DNA from 2 places in the Streptomyces sp. NPDC002181 genome. Region 1 is predicted to be linked to the other one. Evidence: riboswitches for the same ligand, from Rfam matches in the RefSeq annotation. Region 1 holds a riboswitch; the other holds the start of a gene.
The links. Region 1 has a riboswitch for glycine ahead of gcvP (aminomethyl-transferring glycine dehydrogenase). Riboswitches for the same ligand answer to the same signal wherever they lie in the genome.
Positions count from the first base shown of each region.

Region 2: linked by a shared signal. The riboswitch ahead of gcvT (glycine cleavage system aminomethyltransferase GcvT) and the one ahead of gcvP (aminomethyl-transferring glycine dehydrogenase) in region 1 are both predicted to bind glycine.

Region 1 is NZ_JBIASC010000015.1:6,348-17,118, reverse strand. It holds gene ACFYXV_RS29475 (glutamate-cysteine ligase family protein) at 1-1,232, opposite strand, end outside; gene ACFYXV_RS29470 (hypothetical protein) at 1,727-2,347, shown strand; gene ACFYXV_RS29465 (DUF5999 family protein) at 2,659-2,865, shown strand; gene gcvP (aminomethyl-transferring glycine dehydrogenase) at 2,977-5,862, opposite strand; glycine riboswitch at 6,061-6,159, opposite strand; gene ACFYXV_RS29455 (PRC-barrel domain-containing protein) at 6,273-6,644, shown strand; gene ACFYXV_RS29450 (DNA polymerase IV) at 6,566-8,152, opposite strand; gene ACFYXV_RS29445 (MerR family transcriptional regulator) at 8,231-8,869, opposite strand; gene ACFYXV_RS29440 (bifunctional nuclease family protein) at 9,071-9,544, opposite strand; gene ACFYXV_RS29435 (MerR family transcriptional regulator) at 9,608-10,381, opposite strand; gene ACFYXV_RS29430 (FHA domain-containing protein) at 10,485-10,771, opposite strand, start outside.
Region 2 is NZ_JBIASC010000001.1:246,033-256,803, forward strand. It holds gene ACFYXV_RS01100 (ABC transporter permease) at 1-859, opposite strand, end outside; gene ACFYXV_RS01105 (ABC transporter substrate-binding protein) at 977-2,737, opposite strand; gene ACFYXV_RS01110 (ABC transporter permease) at 2,779-3,771, opposite strand; gene ACFYXV_RS01115 (enhanced serine sensitivity protein SseB C-terminal domain-containing protein) at 4,264-5,004, opposite strand; gene ACFYXV_RS01120 (enhanced serine sensitivity protein SseB) at 5,061-5,798, opposite strand; gene ACFYXV_RS01125 (AAA family ATPase) at 5,893-6,573, opposite strand; glycine riboswitch at 6,802-6,905, shown strand; gene gcvT (glycine cleavage system aminomethyltransferase GcvT) at 7,090-8,205, shown strand; gene gcvH (glycine cleavage system protein GcvH) at 8,286-8,669, shown strand; gene glyA (serine hydroxymethyltransferase) at 8,686-9,942, shown strand; gene ACFYXV_RS01145 (L-serine ammonia-lyase) at 10,163-10,771, shown strand, end outside.

The sequences.
Region 1 (10,771 bases):
CGTACGGCGGAGACGCTCGCCAGCCCGCCGCCGCGGCCCCGGCGCGGCCAGCGCAGCCGCGCGTCGATCCCGTAGCGGCAGGCCGCGTCGAAGTTGGCCTCGGCCTCGGCGAACGGCAGCCGCGTCCACACGGGCCGCTGCTCGTCGGCGAGCGTACGGACCAGCCCGTAGTAGAAGGCGGCGTTCGCCACGACGTCGGCGACCGTCGGTCCGGCCGGCAGTACCCGGTTCTCCACCCGCAGGTGCGGCACCCCGTCGGCGATCCCGTAGACGGGCCGGTTCCACCGGTAGACCGTGCCGTTGTGCAGGACCAGCTCCTGGAGGCTCGGCACCCCGCCCTCGGCGAGCACCCGCAGCGGCTCCTCCTCGTCGCAGATGGGCAGCAGGGCCGGGAAGTACCGGACGTTCTCGGCGAAGAGCTCGTACGCCGACTCCACCCAGCGCTCCCCGAACCAGGTCCGCGGCCGGACCCCCTGGGCCTGCAACTCGGGCGGCCGGGTGTCGGTGGCCTGCGTGAACAGCGGCGGCCTCGACTCGCGCCACAGTTCGCGCCCGAACAGGAACGGCGAGTTGGCGCCGACGGCTATCTGCACGGCCGTCACCGCCTGCGCCGCGTTCCACACGTCGGCGAACCGCCCGGGCGTCACCTGCAGGTGCAGCTGTACGGAGGTGCAGGCGGCTTCCGGGACGATCGACCCGGTGCTCCAGGTGAGCCGCTCCACCCCGTCGATGTCGAGCAGGAAGTCCTCGCCCCGCATCATCAGGATCTGCTCGTTCAGCAGCGAGTAGCGGTCCACCGCGGAGAGGTTGGCGGTGACCAGGTCGGAGCGGGTGATCGTCGGCAGGATGCCGATCATCACCACACCGGCGTCGATCTCCGCGGCCTGCCGGTGCGCATAGCCGAGACCCGCGCTCAGTTCCTCGGCGAGCCGGTCGAATACCCGGCCGCCGAGGCGGTGCGGAAGTACGTTCACCTCCAGGTTGAACATTCCGAGTTCGGTCTGAAAATCCTGGCTCGCTATCCGCTCCAGAACCTGCGCATTCACCATTCTCGGCAAACCGTCGGAACCCGCAAGATTCAGCTCGATCTCCAGCCCCATCATGTTCTTGGGACGATCGAACCTCTTCTCCGCCAGAAGTCGCTCCAGCCCCTCCAGGCACTCGTGGAGCTTCCTCCGATACCTCTGCCGATCGGACAGGTCGAATCCGCCCGCCACGACCTTCTCCCCCATCGGAGCGTCCCTCCTCGATTGCGCCCGGCCCATCCCTCCCAGGCGCGTGTGTACGGTCGATGATGCCCCGGAGGCGTGATCCATAACGCCGAGGGGGCGTGCGTGACGGGGAGCGCGCGCCGGTTTGGCCGAAGGGCGCTATGGCACATTCACTTGGCAAGGCGTCGTATGCAAATTCCGCATGGGTTTTGCCGGTTCCGGATAATGGACGCTTTCCAGCCGAGCCCCCGTCCGGTAACCTCCGAGGTCAGCGCGACATGTTCGCGCGCAAGCGGCATGAAAGCCATGACAGCGGGACCGGTAAGCGACTTGTCGGCAATAGGCGGGACAGCTACCCGAAACACTGCGTGAACACATGTCGTATAAACTCCGCAAACGAGGCAGAGAGTTGGCGCGCGGCCATTGCCCCTCAGCCCCCCTCTGGCCCCAGAATGCGACAGCGCCGTCCGCACCTGCCCCGTTCCACAGGTCTCCCAAGTGAGAGGCGACCCACCATGCCGCTGCATGTCCCTCCGGCTCCCGCGCCCGCCCTGCGCAGCGTCCTCGCGGCACTCGGTTCCCCCACCGCCGTCCACGAGGCGCACACTCCGGCCCTGCGCGCCCTGCAGGGTCCGATGACCGCCGAACTGCCGCTGCCGGTCCACGTCCTGGACCGGTTGAACATCTCCCAGCTGGCAGCGGGGGGCCGCCCGCCCCGCACCCGGCTGACCGCCTGGCGGTTCCTGATCCGCAGCGGCGACCGCTACGTCGCCGCCGCGGACACCCGGCTGACGCCGGACGGCTGGGTCTTCTCCCATTTCTTCGAGGGTCCCTACGTCGCGGCCACCGAACGCGCCCTGCGCCAGGCGGAATCCCTCGGCAAGAGCTACCAGCCGCGGCTGCTGTCCGTGCCGGAGCTGTACATGCTCACGCTGTGGCTGCACGGGGCGGTCGGCGCCGACGCCTCCGCCGGGCTGCCGGCCGCCGCGGATCTGCTGGTTCCGCTGGCACCGGCCCCGCCCGGCATCGCCCCGTATCGGCCGCACCCGGTCTCCGAACTGCTGCCCGTGATGACCCACCGGCTCACTCCGCCGAGCCCGCCGGTCCCGCCGTCGCTCGCCGCGCCGGCCGCCTGAGCGGGGTCCGGGCCGCAGTGCGGTGGGTCTGAGCAGGCGCGTTCCCTGCTGCTGGTCCGTACTGCCCATTCGGCCTAGCCCAGTCGGACCACCCCCGAACCACCCGAAATGACAGGGGAGTTGACCTGAACCGCCCGCACGGGTGATGCGTCATCAATGTATGAGGACAGCTGCCGGGAAATCCCTGCGGACGCAACTCCGGAGGGCAACACTGGGACCCTGACCAAACCAAGACGTTGATACGGGGGGCGGCCATGAACAAGGCATCGAGCCGCAGCACACAGACCACACCGCAGCGAAAGAACGCATCCATGTGCCAGCACCAGCCAGCGTGCCCGTCAGCCGACTCCGCCGACCGGGAGGCCGCCAAGCCGTTGGCCAACCACCCGGAACAGGGCTGGAGCCTGCTGTGCAACGGCGTCCTGCTCTTCGAGGACACCGGTGAGCTGCTGCCGGACGGCCAGATCATCGCCCCGCACCGCCCGCTCGCGGCGGTGCATGTGATGAAGGCGGCCTAGCCGGCGACAGCACTGAACGGGAACGGAGCAGAAGAGAACGACGAGGGGCCGGCCCGGGAATGATTCTCCCGGACCGGCCCCTCCGTCATGCCATCACGTCATACGAATATGTCAGTTGTCGTACTCGTCCAGCGGCGGGCAGGAGCAGACCAGGTTGCGGTCGCCGAAGGCACCGTCGATGCGGCGCACCGGCGGCCAGTACTTCTCCGCCGCCGTGACCCCGCCGGGGAAGACGGCCTCGTCGCGGCTGTACGGGTGGTTCCACTCGCCGCCCAGCGCCGCCGCCGTGTGCGGGGAGTTGGCCAGCGGGTTGTCGTCCACCGGCCACTCGCCGCCCGCGACCCGCTCGATCTCGCCGCGGATGGCGATCATCGCGTCGCAGAAGCGGTCGATCTCGGCGAGGTCCTCGGACTCCGTCGGCTCGATCATCAGCGTGCCGGCCACCGGGAAGGACATCGTCGGCGCGTGGAAGCCGTAGTCGATCAGGCGCTTGGCGATGTCGTCGACGCTGACGCCGGTCGCCTTCGACAGCGGGCGCAGGTCGATGATGCACTCGTGCGCGACCAGGTTGCCCGGGCCCGTGTAGAGCACCGGGTAGTGCGGCTCCAGACGCTTCGCGATGTAGTTCGCGCCGAGCACCGCCACCTGGGTGGCGCGCTTGAGGCCCTCGCCGCCCATGAGGCGCACGTACGACCAGGAGATCGGCAGGATGCCCGCCGAGCCCCACGGGGCGGCCGAGATCGGGCCGACGCCCGTCTCCGGGCCCGCCGTGGGCTGGAGCGGGTGGTTCGGCAGGTACGGGGCCAGGTGCGCCCGGACACCGACCGGGCCGACGCCCGGGCCGCCGCCGCCGTGCGGGATGCAGAACGTCTTGTGCAGGTTCAGGTGCGAGACGTCGCCGCCGAAGTGACCCGGCTTGGCCAGGCCCACCAGGGCGTTGAGGTTGGCGCCGTCCACGTACACCTGGCCGCCGGCCTCGTGCACCTGGGCGCAGATGTCGGCGACGTGCTCCTCGAACACACCGTGCGTCGAGGGGTACGTGATCATCAGCACGGCGAGCTCGTCGCGGTACTGCTCGATCTTGGCGCGCAGGTCGGCCTCGTCCACCTCGCCGTCGTCGGCGGTCTTGACGACGACGACCTTCATGCCGGCCATCACGGCGCTGGCGGCGTTGGTGCCGTGCGCGGAGGACGGGATGAGGCAGACGGTGCGCTGCTCGTCGCCGTTGGCCCGGTGGTAGGCGCGGACGGCCAGCAGGCCGGCGAGCTCGCCCTGGGAGCCGGCGTTCGGCTGGATGGAGACCTTGTCGTAGCCGGTGACCTCACAGAGACGTTCCTCCAGCTCGGTGATGAGCGTGAGGTACCCCTCGGCCTGCTCGACCGGGGCGAACGGGTGCAGCTGGCCGAACTCGGGCCAGGTGACCGGCTCCATCTCGGTGGTCGCGTTGAGCTTCATGGTGCAGGAGCCCAGCGGGATCATGCCGCGGTCCAGCGCGTAGTCCTTGTCCGCCAGCTTGCGCAGGTAGCGCAGCATCGCGGTCTCGCTGCGGTGCTGGTGGAAGACGGGGTGCGCCAGGTAGTCGTCCGAGCGCAGCAGGCCCTCGGGCAGCGCCTCGGCCGTGGCCTCGTCCAGCGCCTCGATGTCGGCCTCCACGCCGAAGGCGGCCCAGACGGCCTCGATCCCGGCGCGCAGCGTCGTCTCGTCGCAGGAGACGGAGACGTGGTCGGCGTCGGCCTGGAACAGGTTGACCCCGCCCCGGCGGGCGGCGGCGACGACCTCGGCGGCCTTGCCGGGCACCCGGGCGGTGACGGTGTCGAAGTACGAGCCGTGCACGAGCTCGACCCCGCCGGCCTTCAGACCGGCCGCGAGCAGGGTCGCGTAGCGGTGCGTACGGCGGGCGATCGTCCGCAGGCCGTCCGGGCCGTGGTAGACGGCGTACATGCCGGCCATGACGGCGAGCAGCACCTGCGCGGTGCAGATGTTGCTGGTGGCCTTCTCGCGGCGGATGTGCTGCTCACGGGTCTGCAGGGCGAGGCGGTACGCCTTGTTGCCGTCCGCGTCCACGGAGACGCCGACGAGGCGGCCCGGCAGCGAGCGGGCGTGCTTGTCCTGGACGGCCATGTAGCCGGCGTGCGGACCGCCGAAGCCCATCGGGACGCCGAAGCGCTGGGTGGTGCCGACGGCGATGTCCGCGCCGAGCGCGCCCGGGGAGGTCAGCAGGGTCAGCGCGAGCAGGTCGGCGGAGACGGCGACGATCGCGCCGAGCTCGTGCGCCCGGTCGATGACCGGCTTGATGTCCCGCACGGCACCGGAGGCGCCCGGGTACTGGAGGAGCACGCCGTAGACACCGCGCTCGGCGACCTCGGCCGGGATGCCCTCGGACAGGTCGGCGACGACGACCTCGATGCCGATGGGCTCGGCGCGGGTCTGGATCACGGCGATCGTCTGCGGCAGCGCGTCGGCGTCGACCAGGAAGATGTTGCCCTTGGACTTGCCGACGCGGCGGGCCAGCGTCATGGCCTCGGCGGCCGCGGTGCCCTCGTCGAGGAGGGAGGCGCCGGAGGTCGGCAGGCCGGTGAGGTCGGCGACGACGGTCTGGAAGTTGAGGAGCGCCTCCAGGCGGCCCTGCGAGATCTCGGGCTGGTAGGGCGTGTACGCCGTGTACCAGGCCGGGTTCTCCATGACGTTGCGCAGGATCACCGGCGGGGTGAAGGTCCCGTAGTAGCCGAGACCGATCATCGGGGCCAGAACCTGGTTGCGGTCGGCGAGCGTGCGCAGCTCGGCCAGCACCTCGGCCTCGGTCCGCGCCTCGGGCAGGTTCAGCGCCTCGGCGCTCTTGATCACATCCGGTACCGCGGCGGCGGTCAGTTCGTCCAGCGAGCCGTAGCCCACATGGGCGAGCATCTTCGCCTGCGCCTCGGCATCCGGGCCGATGTGGCGCTGCTCGAAGGGGATCCCTCGCTCCAGCTGGGAGAGCGGAATGCGGTTGGCGGTCATGTACGGAGGCCTCCTGGGTCGTACGACCTGCGAGGGGCACCACGGCGCGGGCACCCGGACGGCCTCCCCCTCTGTCATCTCAACCTGAGAGCTTCACCGGAGTCGCGGGGGTGACCCGCGGATTCCGGCTTTCACCGTCGGTGAGGAGGGGAACCGGCACTGCGCGCCCGGTACCCGCCCCTGCTTTCCAGAGTGGCCTCGTCACGTGCGGTACGTATGCCTGAGAGATTCCGGGGAGGATTTGCTCCTTCGGCGCCTCCGTCGTACTCACTCGGAGGACTCTCCCGCACAGGGTCAACAGCCGTCACCCAGCCTACCAGCGAGGTTCTGGCCCTCGCTTCGAGTGGCCCGCGCTGCGGAAATGCCCTTCTGTAGTCATTACGGAGGAGTTGCGACCATATGGAGGGACCGTGCAGACCGACATCGATCCGCGCAGCCTGATCGGCCGCAAGGCGTTCGACCGCAACGGAACCAAGATCGGCACCGTCGACGAGGTGTACCTCGACGATGCCACGGGCGTGCCCGAGTGGGCCGCCGTCCGGACGGGCCTGTTCAGCCGGGACGCGTTCGTCCCGCTGGAGCCGAGCGAGGTCGTCGACGACACCCTGCGGGTCCCCTTCGAACGCTCCCTCATCAAGGACGCCCCGGACTTCGGCGTCGGCCGCCACCTCTCCCCCGAACAGGAACTCCAGCTCTACCACCACTACGGGCTGGACGTCTCCCTCCCGTCGGACGTCCGCCGCGACTTCGGCCGCCTGGCGAACGGCGAGGACACGCCCTGACCCGTCGGCCGCGGATCGGTCTCCCCTACGAGGGGCAGCGGATCGCAGGGCTCCAGTTCGGGGTCGTCCACCCGGAAGGTGCGCACCCGGCCCGGTGGCGATCCGGGCTGCTCGAAGCGCACGGTCACCCTCCCGACCCCGCTGCCCTGCACCCAGCCGGGCCCGTACACGGCGTGCAGTACGTCGCTGCCGGCCGCCCAGCGCCGCTCCGGGGCGGCCTCGGGCTCCCCGCCCGACCCTGCGGCCTCCGCGCCCTCGGCGGCCCCTCCAGGCCCCTCCGACCCCGCTGACCCCGAAGGCACGACGGCCTCCGGCGCACCATCCGGCCCTACGCCCCCGGCCCGTGCGACTGCCTCCGCGGCGGAGGCACCTGCGGAGGCACCGGCGGCCGCCGCCGCGGCTTCCGCCGCCGCCTCCGCCTCCGCGGCCTCCGCCGCCATCGACTGCGCGAACAGGTCCTCCTGCGTGTAATCCGCCAGGCCCGTCACGCCCACTCCCAGCAGCCGCACCCCGCCCGTGGTGTCCACGCCCTCCAGCAGCCGCGCCGCGGCCTCCCGCACCACCGCGGGATCGTCCGTGGGCCCCCGCAGCGTCTCGGAGCGGGTCAGCGTGGAGAAGTCGTACCGCCGCACCTTCAGCACGATCGTGCGCCCCGAGTGCCCCGACCCGCGCAGCCTGTGCACGCACCGGTCGGCGAGCCGCTGCACCTCGGTGCGGATCCGCACCCGGTCGTGCAGGTCCACGTCGAAGGTGTCCTCCACCGACACCGACTTCGCGTCGCGCTCGGCGACCACCGGCCGGTCGTCCAGTCCCAGCGCCATCCGGTACAGCCCGACCCCGTGCGAGCGCCCGACCATCCGGACCAGCTCGTCCTCACCGGCCTCGGCCAGCTCCCCGACCGTGGTGATCCCGGCCCGCCGCAGGTGCTCGCCGGTGACGGGCCCCACCCCGGGCAGGGTCCGCACCGACATCGGGGCGAGCAGCTCCCGCTCGGTGCCCGGTTCGATCAGCAGCAGTCCCGCCGGCTTGGCCTCCTCGGACGCCACCTTGGCCAGCATCTTGGATCCCGCCAGCCCCACGGACCCGCTCAGGCCCGTCGCGGCCCGGATGTCCGCCCGCAGCCGCTCCCCCGTCGCGCGGGCGCTCTTCGAGTCGAACGCGGTCCCGCCCGCCTCCAGGTCCACGAAGGCCTCGTCCAGGCTGAGCGGCTCCACCAGCGGGGACAGCTCACGCAGCAGCCCCATGACCACCTCGCTGACCGCCTGGTACAGCCGGAAGCGGGGGATCAGGTACGCGCCGTTCGGGCAGAGCCGGCGCGCCTGGGCCGTCGGCATCGCCGAATGCACCCCGAAGCGCCGGGCCTCGTACGAAGCGGTGGCGACGACTCCGCGCGGCCCGAGCCCGCCGACGATCACGGCCTTGCCGCGCAGGCTCGGCTTCGACGCCTGCTCCACGGAGGCGTAGAAGGCGTCCATGTCCAGGTGCAGGATGGTCGGCGCGGCTCTCACAGCCCCGATGCTGCCTCATGCCACTGACATTCGGCCGGGACCGGGCCCCGGGTCCTCGGGCCGCGCCGGAAGGCGTGCTCAGCCGGCCCGGTTGCGCCGCGCCGCCAGCTCGTCCGTCGGGTTGTGGCCGACCACCGTCTCACCGGTGTCGACCCGCTCGCCGTGCAGCTGAGAGAGCGCGTTCTCCACATCGCGCCAGACCACGCCCACGGCGATGCCGAAAATGCCCTGCCCGCCCTGGAGCAGGCTCACGACCTGGTCCGGCGAGGTGCACTCGTACACGGTGGCGCCGTCGCTCATCAGCGTCATGCGCTCCAGGTCCGAGAACCCGCGGTCGCGCAGGTGCTGGACCGCGGTCCGGATGTTCTGCAGCGCCACCCCGGTGTCCAGGAAGCGCTTGACGATCTTGAGGACCACCACGTCCCGGAAGCTGTAGAGGCGCTGCGTCCCCGACCCGCACGCGGGGCGCACCGTCGGCTCCACCAGCCCGGTCCGCGCCCAGTAGTCCAACTGGCGGTAGGTGATGCCCGCCGCGGCGCACGCGGTCGGTCCCCGGTAGCCGACCTGCTCGGGTGCCGGGTCCGCGCCCACCGGCGCGACCGGCGTACTGTCCGGCTGACGGCGCGCGGATCCCGCCGCACTGCCGTGGAGCGGGTACGGCCCACCGTCACTCCGCACGGGGATGCCCCCGGTCGTACCGTCGCCCGTGACTCTCACGCCGACCCTCCGTCCTTGACCTGCCCCCTCGAAGGTAGGCAGTCACCAGGGGTGCGTCAACGATCGCCACACTCGGCACGCCGAGTGATAATCACCCTGAGAGTGGTTTCCCGTGTCCTGTGCCGGGGAAAGGCTATCCGAATGGGCTGATGCTCCCCGTGGACACGCGGCGTGAAGGGCACGGCCGAAGCGGCCGGCGGCTCACTGCGGGCCGGTGCCGAAGTCCTCCGGGGAGATCTGGTCGAGGAACTCGCGGAACTTCTCGACCTCGTCCTCCTGCTCGTCCGGAATGGCGATTCCGGCGTCGTCCAGCACGCCGTCGCTCCCGTAGATCGGCGTTCCGGTACGCAGGGCCAGCGCTATGGCGTCGGAAGGCCGCGCGCTCACCTCGACCCCGCTGGCGAAGACAAGCTCCGCGTAGAAGACGCCCTCCCGCAGATCCGTGATCCGGACCTGGGTGAGCTCCTCGCCGATCGCCTCCAGCACGTCCTTGAACAGGTCGTGCGTCAGCGGACGGGCGGGGGCCATGCCCTGCTGCGCGAAGGCAATGGCGGTCGCCTCCCCTGGTCCGATCCAGATGGGGAGGTACCGGTCGCCTCCCACTTCACGCAGGAGCACGATCGGTTGGTTGGAGGGCATTTCCACCCGGACACCCACAACGTCGAGCTCGTTCACACAGCAACCCTAGGACCTGCCCGGCAGGTTTGGGTAGTCGGGCCCCCTCGGAGATCGCCGAGGTCAGTGCAGACGGACCCCGAGAGCGGTCTGCACCAAGGCCTCGTGGAGCCGTACGGAGAGCCCTGCGAGCTCTTTCAAGGTGGCCTCCGCATGCGCCCTCGTCTGCGGGTTGCGGTGGCGGCGCAGCGGTGCCACGACCTGTTCCACCAGACCCGCCTCTCGGTCCGCGGCGGCCTTCATGGCCCGCAGGTGGCGCGGTTCCAGCCCGAAGCGGCCCAGATCCGCCACCAGGCGGGCCACGGTGACCGCCTCGGCGTCGAATCCGCCGCCCGGGGCCTCGCCGATCAGCCCGTACGACTCCCACTCGGCGAGCTGGGCCTCGTCCACCTCGGCGGCGGCGAGCAGCTCGGCGCGCCCCACCCGGGCCGCGGCGGCCCGCTCCCGGCCCACCTCGCCGTAAACGGCGCAGGGGCTCGCGGGGTCGACGGGATCCCCCTGCGCGGTGGGCGCGGGGATACGGATCTGCTCGCCGCGGGCGAGGGCGTCGAGCTGCTCGCGGATGACCTTCAACGGCAGGTAGTGGTCCCGCTGCAACCGCAGGATCCGGGCCAGCCGCTCGACGTCCTCGGTGCTGAACTTGCGATATCCGGAAGGTGTGCGCCGGGGCTCCACGAGCCCCTCCGCCTCCAGGAAGCGGATCTTCGAGATCGTGACTTCGGGGAACTCGTCGCGCAGCCGCGTGAGCACCGTGCCGATGCTCACCAGCCGCCCGGCCGGGCCGGCGCTGCCGGCGGTGCCGCTCTTCGGGGCACCGCCGGTGGGGATGCGCAGCATGGGACCTTCCCTCTGGGGGTGTCCCCCGGACGGAGTCCGGAGGTGCGGGTCCCCCAGGCGGAGCCCGGGCGGGAGTCCCCCCGGGCGCAGCTCAGGGGCAGGATCAGATGCCCCGCAGGCTCGCGTAGAAGACCAGCCGGTACTTGCCGATCTGCACCTCGTCGCCATTGTGCAGGGCGACGGAGTCGATCGGCTCGCGGTTCACGTACGTGCCGTTGAGGCTGCCGACGTCGGCGACGGTGAAGCCGCCGTCCTGGCTCCTGCGGAACTCGACATGCCGCCGGGAGACCGTCACGTCGTCCAGGAAGATGTCGCTCTGCGGGTGCCGGCCCGCCGTGGTCAGCTCGCCGTCCAGCAGGAAGCGGCTGCCGGAGTTGGGGCCGCGCCGCA
Region 2 (10,771 bases), on a different contig from region 1:
TCCCCAGACCCTGGAAGTTGAAGGTCGTCTCGGTGAGCACCGCGCCGCCGAGGAGTCCGCCGAGGTCGAGGCCGAACATCGTGACGATCGGGGTGAGGGTGGAGCGCAGGGCGTGCTTGCGGATGACCACGCCCTCCTTGAGTCCCTTGGCGCGGGCGGTGCGGATGTAGTCCTCGCCGAGCACGTCCAGCATCGTGGCGCGGGTGATGCGGGCGTAGGTGGCGGCGAACAGGAAGGCCAGGGTCACCCAGGGCAGGATCATGGAGTTGAGCCAGGCCACCGGATCCTCGGTGAGTGGTCGGTAGTTGGACACGTCCAGCCAGCCGAGTCCGTAGACGAAGATCGCGGGGGCCACCATGCCGGTGAAGAAGATCGGCAGGGAGACGCCGGCGAGCGCACCGACCATCACGGTGCGGTCGATGGCGGTCCGGCGTTTGAGCGCCGAGACCACACCGGTCGCCACACCGGCGATCACCCAGATGACCGCCGCGCCGAGGGCGAGCGAGAGGGTGACCGGCATGCGGTCGACCATGGTCTCCCAGACGGGCGCCTCGGTCTTGAAGGAGTATCCGAAGCAGGGAGCGGCGCAGTGGGTGACATCGGTGCCGCCGTCGTAGTCACGGCCGACGAAGATGCCCTTGACGAAGGTCAGGTACTGCTCGGAGATGGGCTTGTCGAAGCCCATCTTCACGCGGATGCCCGCCAGGGCGGTCTCGTTGGTCTCGCGACCGGCGTACATCAGGGCCGGATCGCTGCCTGTGATCTTGGGGACCGCGAAGAAGATGCCGAAGGTGACCACGGAGACCACCAACAGCGTGGCGACGACGTTGAACAGCCGCCGTATGAGGTAGACGAGCACTGCAGTCGGCCGCCCGGGGCGGGCGGCTGCCGTCCCTCGTGGGGACGGCAGCCGCCGCCTGCGGCCTTCACCTGCCCTTCGGACTAGCGCATGTGCGGTGAAGGCACTTGCCTGCTGTTACTTGGCGGCGATGCCGACCGTGGCCAGGTCGATCTTGCCCATGGAGTCGTTGAAGTAGACGTTCGTCAGACGCGGGTTGTGGTAGACGAAGGCCTTGTCGAAGTTGATGGGAAGGTAGAGCGCCTTCTCCATGACCTTCTTGTTGATGTCCGTGTAGAACGGGGCGGCGGCTTCCGGAGTCGCGGCGGCGGCTGCCGTCTTGAACAGCTGGTTGATCTCCGGGTCGTTGATCATCGTGTAGTTGTTGTTGCCGTTGGGCTGGATGAACGATCCGTCAACGAGCGGCTGCAGGAAGCCCGAACCGGAGTTGTAGTCGGCGCCCCAGCCCATCACGATGATGCCGTAGTTCTTCTTCTTCACGTTCTCGGGCGAACCGATCACGGAGGAGGAGAGCTTGCCGTCGTACTGGTCGATGGTGACCTTGATGCCGACCTTGGCGAGCGAGGCCTGGAGCGACTCGGCCGTCTTCACCTCGGGGGCGCGGTTGTTGCGCACCGCGATGGTGGTCTCGAACCCGTCCGGCTTGCCACAGGCCTTGAGGGCCTCCTTGGCCTTGGCCTCCTGCGGCTCGCCCTTGGTCAGGCTGAAGGGGTCGTAGCCCTTGTCGGCACCGGGGATGCCGGGCGGCAGCATGTTCGCGCCGAGGTCACCGCTGGTCGGGCCGCCGCGGGCGGTCTGCAGGGACTTCGGGTCGGCCGCGTAGATGACGGCCTTGCGGCACTCGATGTTGTCGAACGGCGCGACCGTGGTCGGGAAGGCGAAGTAGCGGATGTAGCCCGTGAACGGGTTGTCCGCGTTGGCCTTCAGCTTCGCGTCCTTGAGGACCTTGTTCTTGCCGGCCTGCTGCATGCCCGTGCCGTCGATGGCGAGGTCGATGTCGCCCGACAGCAGACGCGCGTCCATGTCGTCCGGGTTGGTGGTCACCGTGAAGGAGACCTTGTCCGGCAGACCCTTGCGGATCGTGTCGGTCTTCGGGTCCCAGTTCTCGTTGCGGACGAAGGTCGCGCCCTTGCTCGCGGTGAAGCTCTCGACCTTGTACGGGCCGGTGGAGACGGGCTTGTTGGTGTACGTGGCGCCCGTGTCCTTGGCCTGCGGGACCGGCGAGGAGGACGGCATCGCCAGCAGGTAGCTGAAGTCGGAGTTCGCGCTCGCCAGGTTGAAGACGATCGTCTTGTCGTCCGGCGTCTCGACGGACTTCAGGCCCATCTTGTTGGCGTCGGTGTCCTTGTACGGGCCGGGGTACTTCTGCCCCTGGTCGAGGATGTCGATCAGGTAGGTGGGACCGCCGGACAGCACGTCCTGCGCGAAGACGCGCTCGATGCCGTACTTGAAGTCCTTCGAGGTGATCGGCGTGCCGTCCTCGAACTTGACGCCGTCCTTGATCTTGAGGGTGTACGTCTTGCCCTCGTTGCTCAGGACCGGCAGGGCCTCGGCGAGGTCCGGGACGAGCTTGCTGCCGTCCTTGCCCGGCTTGCTGTCGTACGCGAGCAGCTGACGCACGTAGAGGCGCTGGATGTCCCACACGAAGCCGTAGTAGGCACGCGCCGGGTCGAGGTAGTCGACGTCCTGCGGCGACCAGAGCTTGAGCTCCCCGCCCTTGGCGTCCGAGGGGTTCACCATGCCGGTGGTGGCGGCGTTGAAGGCGGCGCCGCCCTTGCCCTCGGTCTTCGTGTCGCCGTCACTGCCACCGCACGCGGCGGTCAAGGACAGGGCGGCGATCACGGCGGTGATCGCGAATGCCTGCTTTCTGCGGATCACGTTGGTCCAACCTCCATTGGTGGGTGAATCGTTGAAGCGGTTCAGCTGCCCTTGGGGTCGAGTGCGTCGCGCAGCCCGTCCCCGAAGAGGTTGAACGCCAGGACGGTGATGAAGATCGTGATACCGGGGACCACCATGTACGCGGGGTCGTCCTGGTAGATGGGGATGGCGTCGGAGAGCATCTTTCCCCAGGAGGCGGTGGGCGGTTTGACGCCGGCGCCGAGGAAGCTGAGGGCCGCCTCCGTCAGGATGTTGGTCGGGATGAGCAGCGTCGAGTAGACGAGGATCGGCGCGACCAGGTTGGGCAGCAGCTCTTTGATGAGGATGTAGCCGCGCCCGGCGCCGAGGCTGCGCGCCGCCTCGACGTACTCGCGCTCCCGCAGGGAGATCGTCTGGCCGCGGACGATGCGCCCGATGTACGGCCAGCCGAAGAAGCCGATCACGACGATCAGTACGCCCATCCGGACGCCCGAACCCGAGAACCCCCAGAGGGAGTTGGGGACGACGGAGACCAGTGCGATGGTGAACAGCAGCTGCGGGAAGGCGAGCAGCAGGTCCATGATGCGGCTGATGATGCCGTCGACCCAGCCGCCTATGAACCCGGCGAGTGCGCCGAGGAGGCTGCCGATGGTGACCGACACGAAGGCCGACAGGAAGGCGACGACCAGGGAGATGCGGGCGCCGTAGACGATCCGGCTGAACACGTCGCGCCCGTTGGTGGGTTCGACGCCGAGCAGGAAGTCGGAGCTCATGCCGCCGAAGGAGCCGAGCGGTGTGCCGAGGTCCGGGTCGATCAGGTCCTCGTGGAACTCGTTGGGCGGGTGGCCCAGCAGGCTCACGATCTGCGGCGCGAAGACCGCCACCAGGATCAGGAAGATCACGACCACGCCGCCGGTCAGCGCGACCTTGTCGCGCTTGAGCCGCATCCAGGCGATGCGGCCGGGCGAGCGGCCTTCGATGGCCTTGGCTGGGACGTCGGCTACGGACACGGGTGCGGGTGCTTCCGCGCTCGCGTCATGCAGTGGTGCCGTCATCGTGGTGGGGACCCCTCTCGGCCGACGGGTTGCCGGCCCATGCCCGCCGCTGTGGCGGCGTTGGTGCGGAGTGGCGCTCGGAGTGCGTGGTGCTGCGCAGGACGCGCGTGAGGTGCAGGAATTGCGGGAAGTGCCGTGCAAAGCCACAAGCAAAAAATCATTTGCCGAACCGGGCCTTTGAGGCTTGACCGGCTCTTGGGTGGGGAGTCTTCATCGGCGCCGCGATCAGCCGCCAGACCCGCAGATGAATGGATGCGCAACCGTGATGTGAGGGCCGGGTTCCCGTTATCCGGACTTCGCTCTCGCCTGAGCGGATCAAGCCCGTCCGTTCGGTACGCAATCGGACATGGCGCCCAACTCGCGGTAGGACCATGCGTTTTGGACCCACAAGGGCGGCGAAATCCGGACAAGCCGAAGGCCGCGGGGAACGCTCGTTCCCCGCGGCCTTCGGTTGGCTCGATACGGTCGTCCCGGTCCGTGGACCGGGCCTGCTCAGTACGCCGGAGCCTGGCCCTCGCGGTCGTAGAAGGGGCGGGTCTGGGCGCGCAGCCACATCGCGACGGGGTCGTGCTCGTCCGCCAGCGCCACCGTGCACACCGGCACGCCCTCGGGCACCGCGCCGACCGACTGGCGCATCATCTCCCGTACGGATTCCAGCGCGGGCGCGGAGGCGTCGTACAGGTCGAGCCCGACCGCGAGGTACGGCGAGCCCAGCGAGGGCTGCACCCAGGCGCGGCGCAGCGAGCGCACGGCGGGGGTGCGGTGCGCGTGCTGGGTCAGCAGACCGTAGAACTGCGGGAGCTCCAGGGCGGGCTCGGACAGCCGCAGCGGGCCCGCCGGCATCCGGTCGAGGCCGGTGGCGATGCGGCGCAGGTCGGCCCAGGGGATGCCGAGGCCGCCGCCCTGGGCGTGCGGGTTGAGCCACAGGCCCCAGCGGTCCGGGTAGAGGGCGCGGGCGATGTCCCGGCCGGTGACCACCTCGTAGCCCCGGCTCCAGCCGCTGGCGGCCAGCTCCTGGGGGGAGGTCACGCAGGGCGCGTACCCGAGGCCCTCGACCTCCATGCCGCCGTACTGGGCGTCCGGGGAACCCGGCTGGCCCTGCCAGAGCAGCATCCACAGCCGGCCCTCGGCCAGGGCGTGCAGAAGCGACTCGTAGCTCTCGAAGCGCCCGGGCGTCACCTGGCGCATCATGTGCTCGACCTGCCCGGCCGCGGCCGTGCCTGACGCACTCACCCGGTACCCCTCTTCGTCCGCCCGTCCACCCGTATCGGCACCCAGCTTAAGCGGCGCTACGCGAGGTAGAAGGGGCGTACGCGCTCGGCGATGAAGTCGACCACCGGGTCCTGCGCGGCGTCGAGGAGGATCAACTGCACGGGCCAGGGCGGCGCGACGCGGGCCAGGGCCCGGCCGAGGGCGTCCATCGGGGCGTTCCGCATCCCGGGCTCCCATCCCAGCAGCCGGACACCGATGTAGAGCTCCGGTGCCCCGCCCTCGACGCTGGCCAGGCAGCGGTGGGCGGCGGCGACCACGCCGGCGGCGCGGAACTCCTCGGCCGCGGCGGTCAGGAAGTCCACCGGGTCCTCCTGCCAGTCGGGCTCGTAGAGCCGGACGCGGCCACCGGTGGCGGGGCCGTCGAGGGGGGTCCGGCCGGTGCGGCAGAGCTCGGCGACGGCGGGCGGGGGCAGCGGGACGCCGACGGCGCCCTCGGGGTTCACGGCGATGCCGAGCTGCGGGGGCAGGCCGCGGGCGAACTCGACGGCGGGGGCCACGGCGAAGTCCATGGAGGGGCCGGCGCAGGCGCGGAACTGGGCCTCGGAGCTGTAGACGGGTACGTACGGCGCCCCGTTGATCTCCATGGTGGGCAGCGTGAGCGCGCCGGCCGCGTCAGGGGCGGTGCCGCCGGGCAGCGGCACCCAGAGCCGGCTGCGCCCGAGCACCTCGACGATCCGGGCCCCGGCGTCCGCCTGCCCGAGCGCCGCCCCGAGCACCTGCTCCAGCTCGTTGTCCGGCCAGCCGCCGCCCTGCATCTACGCCTCCGCTGTGGTTGTCGCCCCTGCCGTCGCCCGAGGTTAACGGCTCGGGCGGCACCGGACACCGGGGGGCCGGGGAGTGTCCCGCGGATCAGGCGGGGTCCCGGCGGAAGGCTATGCGGGTCACCGACGCGGCCGAGCCGCGGTCCAGCAGGACCGCCGAGGTGCACCCGGCCGGGAGGCGGCCCGATTCCGCCTCGCGCAGCAGCCGGGCCACCGCGCTGCGGTGGCGGGCGAAGGCGTACGCCGACACCCCGCGCCCGCGCGCCTCCTGCCCCGCCAGCGCCTCCTGCGGGCTGGTGTCCAGCAGGAGCAGGTGCAGCGCCCGGCCCCGCCGCCGCGCGGCCGCCGCCAGCAGGCCGCGCACCCAGGACTGCGTTCCGCAGTCGTGGACCACCGCCGAGGCGCCGGAGCGCAGGGTCCGCCAGAGCCCCCAGTAGTGGGCGAGGCGGACGAGCGGCCGGTACACCCCGTACGGCACCGCCTTCGGCATCCGCCGCTCCCAGCGCTCGCGCACGTCCTGGGAGTCGATGCCTCCGCCCTCGGCGGCCCGCTTGATCAGCGTGCTCTTGCCGCCGCCCGGCAGGCCGGACACGACGACGATGTCCCCTTCCGCGAAGCCGAGCCACCGCGGTCCGTGCGCGCCCCGGCCGCGCAGGTCGCGTACGGGAGCCCCCTCGGCGCGCGCCCGCCGGGCCGCCGGCACCCCCACGGACCCCGTCCCGGTCGACGCCAGCACTCCGAATCTCCGCACGGTGATCGCCTCCCCCATCCGGGCCCCGCAGGGGCCCCATGCCCACTGAGTGTAAAGAGACGGTAATCCGGGAGCCCCGGTTCCGGTCGTGTTTCCCGGTCTCGTCCCGGATGCGTCACCGGTCCGTCACCACCGGTCCGCCATCCCGGCGCGCCCCTTCCGTACGTTCTTCCGGGCCCGAACGCCCGATCGCCCGGACGGCGTGCAATGATGTGCGCCATCTGGACCAACTGCATACCGGCCGCTTGAATCCGCGCGGGAGAGTCCCGGCACGCCGCGAGGCGGTGCCCGGGCGCCGAAGGAGCAAGTACCTCCCTTGAATCTCTCAGGCCCCGTACCGCGTGGATGAGGCAGATCTGAAAAGCGAGCCGCGCCGCCGTCCCCCGCGACGGCATCCGCGTGCGCTCCACCCAAGGTGCAAGTCGACGTTCCCCGGGTCCGACCGGGAACTCTCGGCGAACCTCTCAGGTTCCGATGACAGATGGGGAGGATCGTCCTCGTCATGTCATGCCCTGGGACCCGGGAGCCACACCCATGAGCACTGCCCCCCGCCTGACCGCCCTCGACGCGCTGCACCGTTCTCTCGGTGCGACCATGACCGATTTCGCGGGCTGGGACATGCCCCTGCGGTACGCCAGTGAGCGCGACGAGCACAACGCCGTGCGCACCAAGGCCGGCCTCTTCGACCTCTCCCACATGGGCGAGATCACGCTGACCGGCCCGGAGGCCGTCAAGGCCCTGGATTACGCGCTGGTGGGCAACATCTCCACCGTCGGTGTCGGCCGCGCCCGCTACACGCACATCTGCCGGGAGGACGGCGGGATCGTCGACGACCTGATCGTCTACCGCCTCGGCGAGACCGAGTACATGGTCGTCGCGAACGCCTCCAACGCCCAGGTCGTCCTGGACGCCCTGACCGAGCGCGCCGCCGGCTTCGACACCGCGGTCCGCGACGACCGCGACGCGTACGCGCTGATCGCCGTCCAGGGCCCGGAGTCCCCCGGCATCCTCGCCTCCCTCACCGACGCCGACCTCGACGGGCTGAAGTACTACGCCGGCCTGCCGGGCACGGTCGCGGGCGTGCCCGCCCTGATCGCGCGTACGGGCTACACCGGCGAGGACGGCTTCGAGCTGTTCGTCGCCCCCGAGCACGCCGTACAGCTGTGGGAGGCCCTCACCAAGGCCGGCGAGGGCGTCGGCCTGGTCCCGGCCGGCCTGTCCTGCCGCGACACCCTGCGCCTGGAGGCGGGCATGCCGCTGTACGGGCACGAGCTGACCACCTCCCTCACCCCGTTCGACGCGGGGCTGGGCCGGGTCGTGAAGTTCGAGAAGGAGGGCGACTTCGTCGGCCGCGCCGCGCTGGAGGCCGCCGCCGAGCGCTCCGCCTCCAAGGCGCCGCGCAAGCTGGTCGGCCTGATCGCCGAGGGCCGCCGCGTCCCGCGCGCCGGGTTCCCGGTCGTGGCCGGCGGCCAGGTGATCGGCGAGGTCACCTCGGGCGCCCCGTCCCCGACGCTGGGCAAGCCGATCGCGATGGCGTACGTGGACGCGGCGCACGCCGCGCCCGGCACCTCCGGCGTCGGCGTGGACATTCGCGGTACGCATGAGCCGTACGAGGTCGTGGCCCTGCCCTTCTACAAGCGGCAGAAGTAGCGCCCGTACGCCGTACCGGCCGTCTCACTCCGCAAGACCACTGTTCGTATCCACTCCCCCGCATCCAGGAGAATCAGGTCATGAGCAACCCCCAGCAGCTGCGTTACACCAAGGAGCACGAGTGGCTGTCGGACGCCGTGGACGGCGTCGCGACGGTCGGCATCACGGAGTTCGCGGCCAACGCGCTCGGTGACGTCGTCTACGCCCAGCTCCCCGCGGTCGGCGACACCGTGACCGAGGGCGAGACCTGCGGCGAGCTGGAGTCGACCAAGTCGGTCAGCGACCTGTACTCCCCCGTCTCCGGTGAGATCGTCGAGTCCAACCAGGACGTGGTGGACGACCCGGCCCTGGTGAACACCGCTCCGTTCGAGGGTGGCTGGCTGTTCAAGGTGCGCCTCTCGGAGGAGCCGAAGGACGCGCTGACGGCCGACGAGTACGCCGCGCTCACCCACTCCGACAACTGAGTCCCAGGGGAACCTGATGTCCGTTCTGAACACCCCCCTCCACGAGCTCGACCCCGACGTCGCCGCCGCCGTCGACGCCGAGCTCGCCCGCCAGCAGTCCACCCTGGAAATGATCGCGTCGGAGAACTTCGCTCCGGTCGCCGTCATGGAGGCCCAGGGCTCGGTCCTGACCAACAAGTACGCCGAGGGCTACCCGGGCCGCCGCTACTACGGCGGCTGCGAGCACGTCGACGTGGTCGAGCAGATCGCGATCGACCGCATCAAGGAGCTCTTCGGCGCCGAGGCCGCGAACGTCCAGCCGCACTCCGGTGCGCAGGCGAACGCCGCCGCGATGTTCGCGCTGCTGAAGCCCGGCGACACGATCATGGGCCTGAACCTGGCCCACGGCGGTCACCTGACCCACGGCATGAAGATCAACTTCTCCGGCAAGCTCTACAACGTGGTCCCGTACCACGTCGGCGAGGACGGCCAGGTCGACATGGCCGAGGTCGAGCGCCTCGCCAAGGAGTCCAAGCCGCAGCTGATCGTCGCCGGCTGGTCCGCCTACCCGCGCCAGCTGGACTTCGCCGCCTTCCGCCGCATCGCGGACGAGGTCGGCGCGTACCTGATGGTCGACATGGCGCACTTCGCCGGCCTGGTGGCCGCGGGCCTGCACCCGAACCCGGTGCCGCACGCCCACGTCGTCACCACCACCACGCACAAGACCCTCGGCGGTCCGCGCGGCGGTGTCATCCTGTCGACGCAGGAGCTGGCCAAGAAGATCAACTCCGCGGTCTTCCCGGGTCAGCAGGGCGGTCCGCTGGAGCACGTGATCGCCGCCAAGGCGGTCTCCTTCAAGGTGGCGGCCTCGCCCGAGTTCAAGGAGCGCCAGGAGCGCACCCTGGAGGGTGCGAAGATCCTCGCCGCCCGCCTGGTCCAGGACGACGTCAAGGCCGTGGGCGTGGACGTCCTCACCGGGGGCACCGACGTGCACCTGGTCCTGGTCGACCTGCGCAACTCCGAGCTGGACGGCCAGCAGGCCGAGGACCGCCTCCACGAGGTCGGCATCACGGTCAACCGGAACGCGATCCCGAACGACCCGCGGCCGCCGATGGTCACCTCGGGTCTGCGGATCGGCACGCCGGCCCTGGCCACCCGCGGTTTCGACGCCGAGGCCTTCACCGAGGTCGCCGAGATCATCGCGCAGGCGCTCAAGCCCGCGTACGACAGCGAGGACCTGAAGGCGCGCGTCTCCGCGCTCGCCGCGAAGTTCCCGCTGTACCCGACGCTCTAGCGACGGCTTGGGAGGGCCCGGCCTGGTGTCACACAGGGCCGGGCCCTTCCTGTGTGACACGAGCCATACCCGAGCGCCTTCCGGCCACCATCGCCGGCAGGCGAAACGTTCACCTTGCCACGTTAAGCTCGACTGTCGGACAAAATCCGAACAATCCCCCCTCGATACGATCCACCCCGCCTGCCCCTCCACCCACGAGCAGACAAGGGAGTCCGCCACCGTGGCCATCTCCGTCTTCGACCTCTTCTCCATCGGCATCGGCCCCTCCTCCTCCCACACGGTCGGCCCGATGCGGGCCGCCCGCATGTTCGTGACCCGGCTGAAGAAGGACGGCGTGCTCGCCCAGACCGCGGCGGTCCGGGCGGAGCTCTACGGCTCCCTCGGCGCGACCGGCCACGGCCACGGCACGCCCAAGGCGGTGCTCCTGGGCCTGGAGGGCCACTCCCCCCGCTCGGTGAACGTGGAGAGCGCCGACGACGAGGTGGAGCGCATCCGCAGGACGGGCCGCCTGCGCCTGCTCGGCACCGAGATAGGGGAGGCGCACGAGATCGCCTTCGACGAGCCGAGCCAGCTGATCCTGCACCGCCGCCGGTCCCTGCCGTACCACGCGAACGGCATGACGCTCTTCGCGTACGACGCCGCCGGCGCCCCGCTGCTGGAGAAGACGTACTACTCGGTCGGCGGCGGCTTCGTCGTCGACGAGGACGCGGTCGGCGAGGACCGGATCAAGCTCGACGACACGGTGCTGAAGTACCCCTTCCGCAGCGGCGACGAGATGCTGCGGATGGCCCGCGAGAGCGGCCTGTCGATCTCCGCGATGATGCTGGAG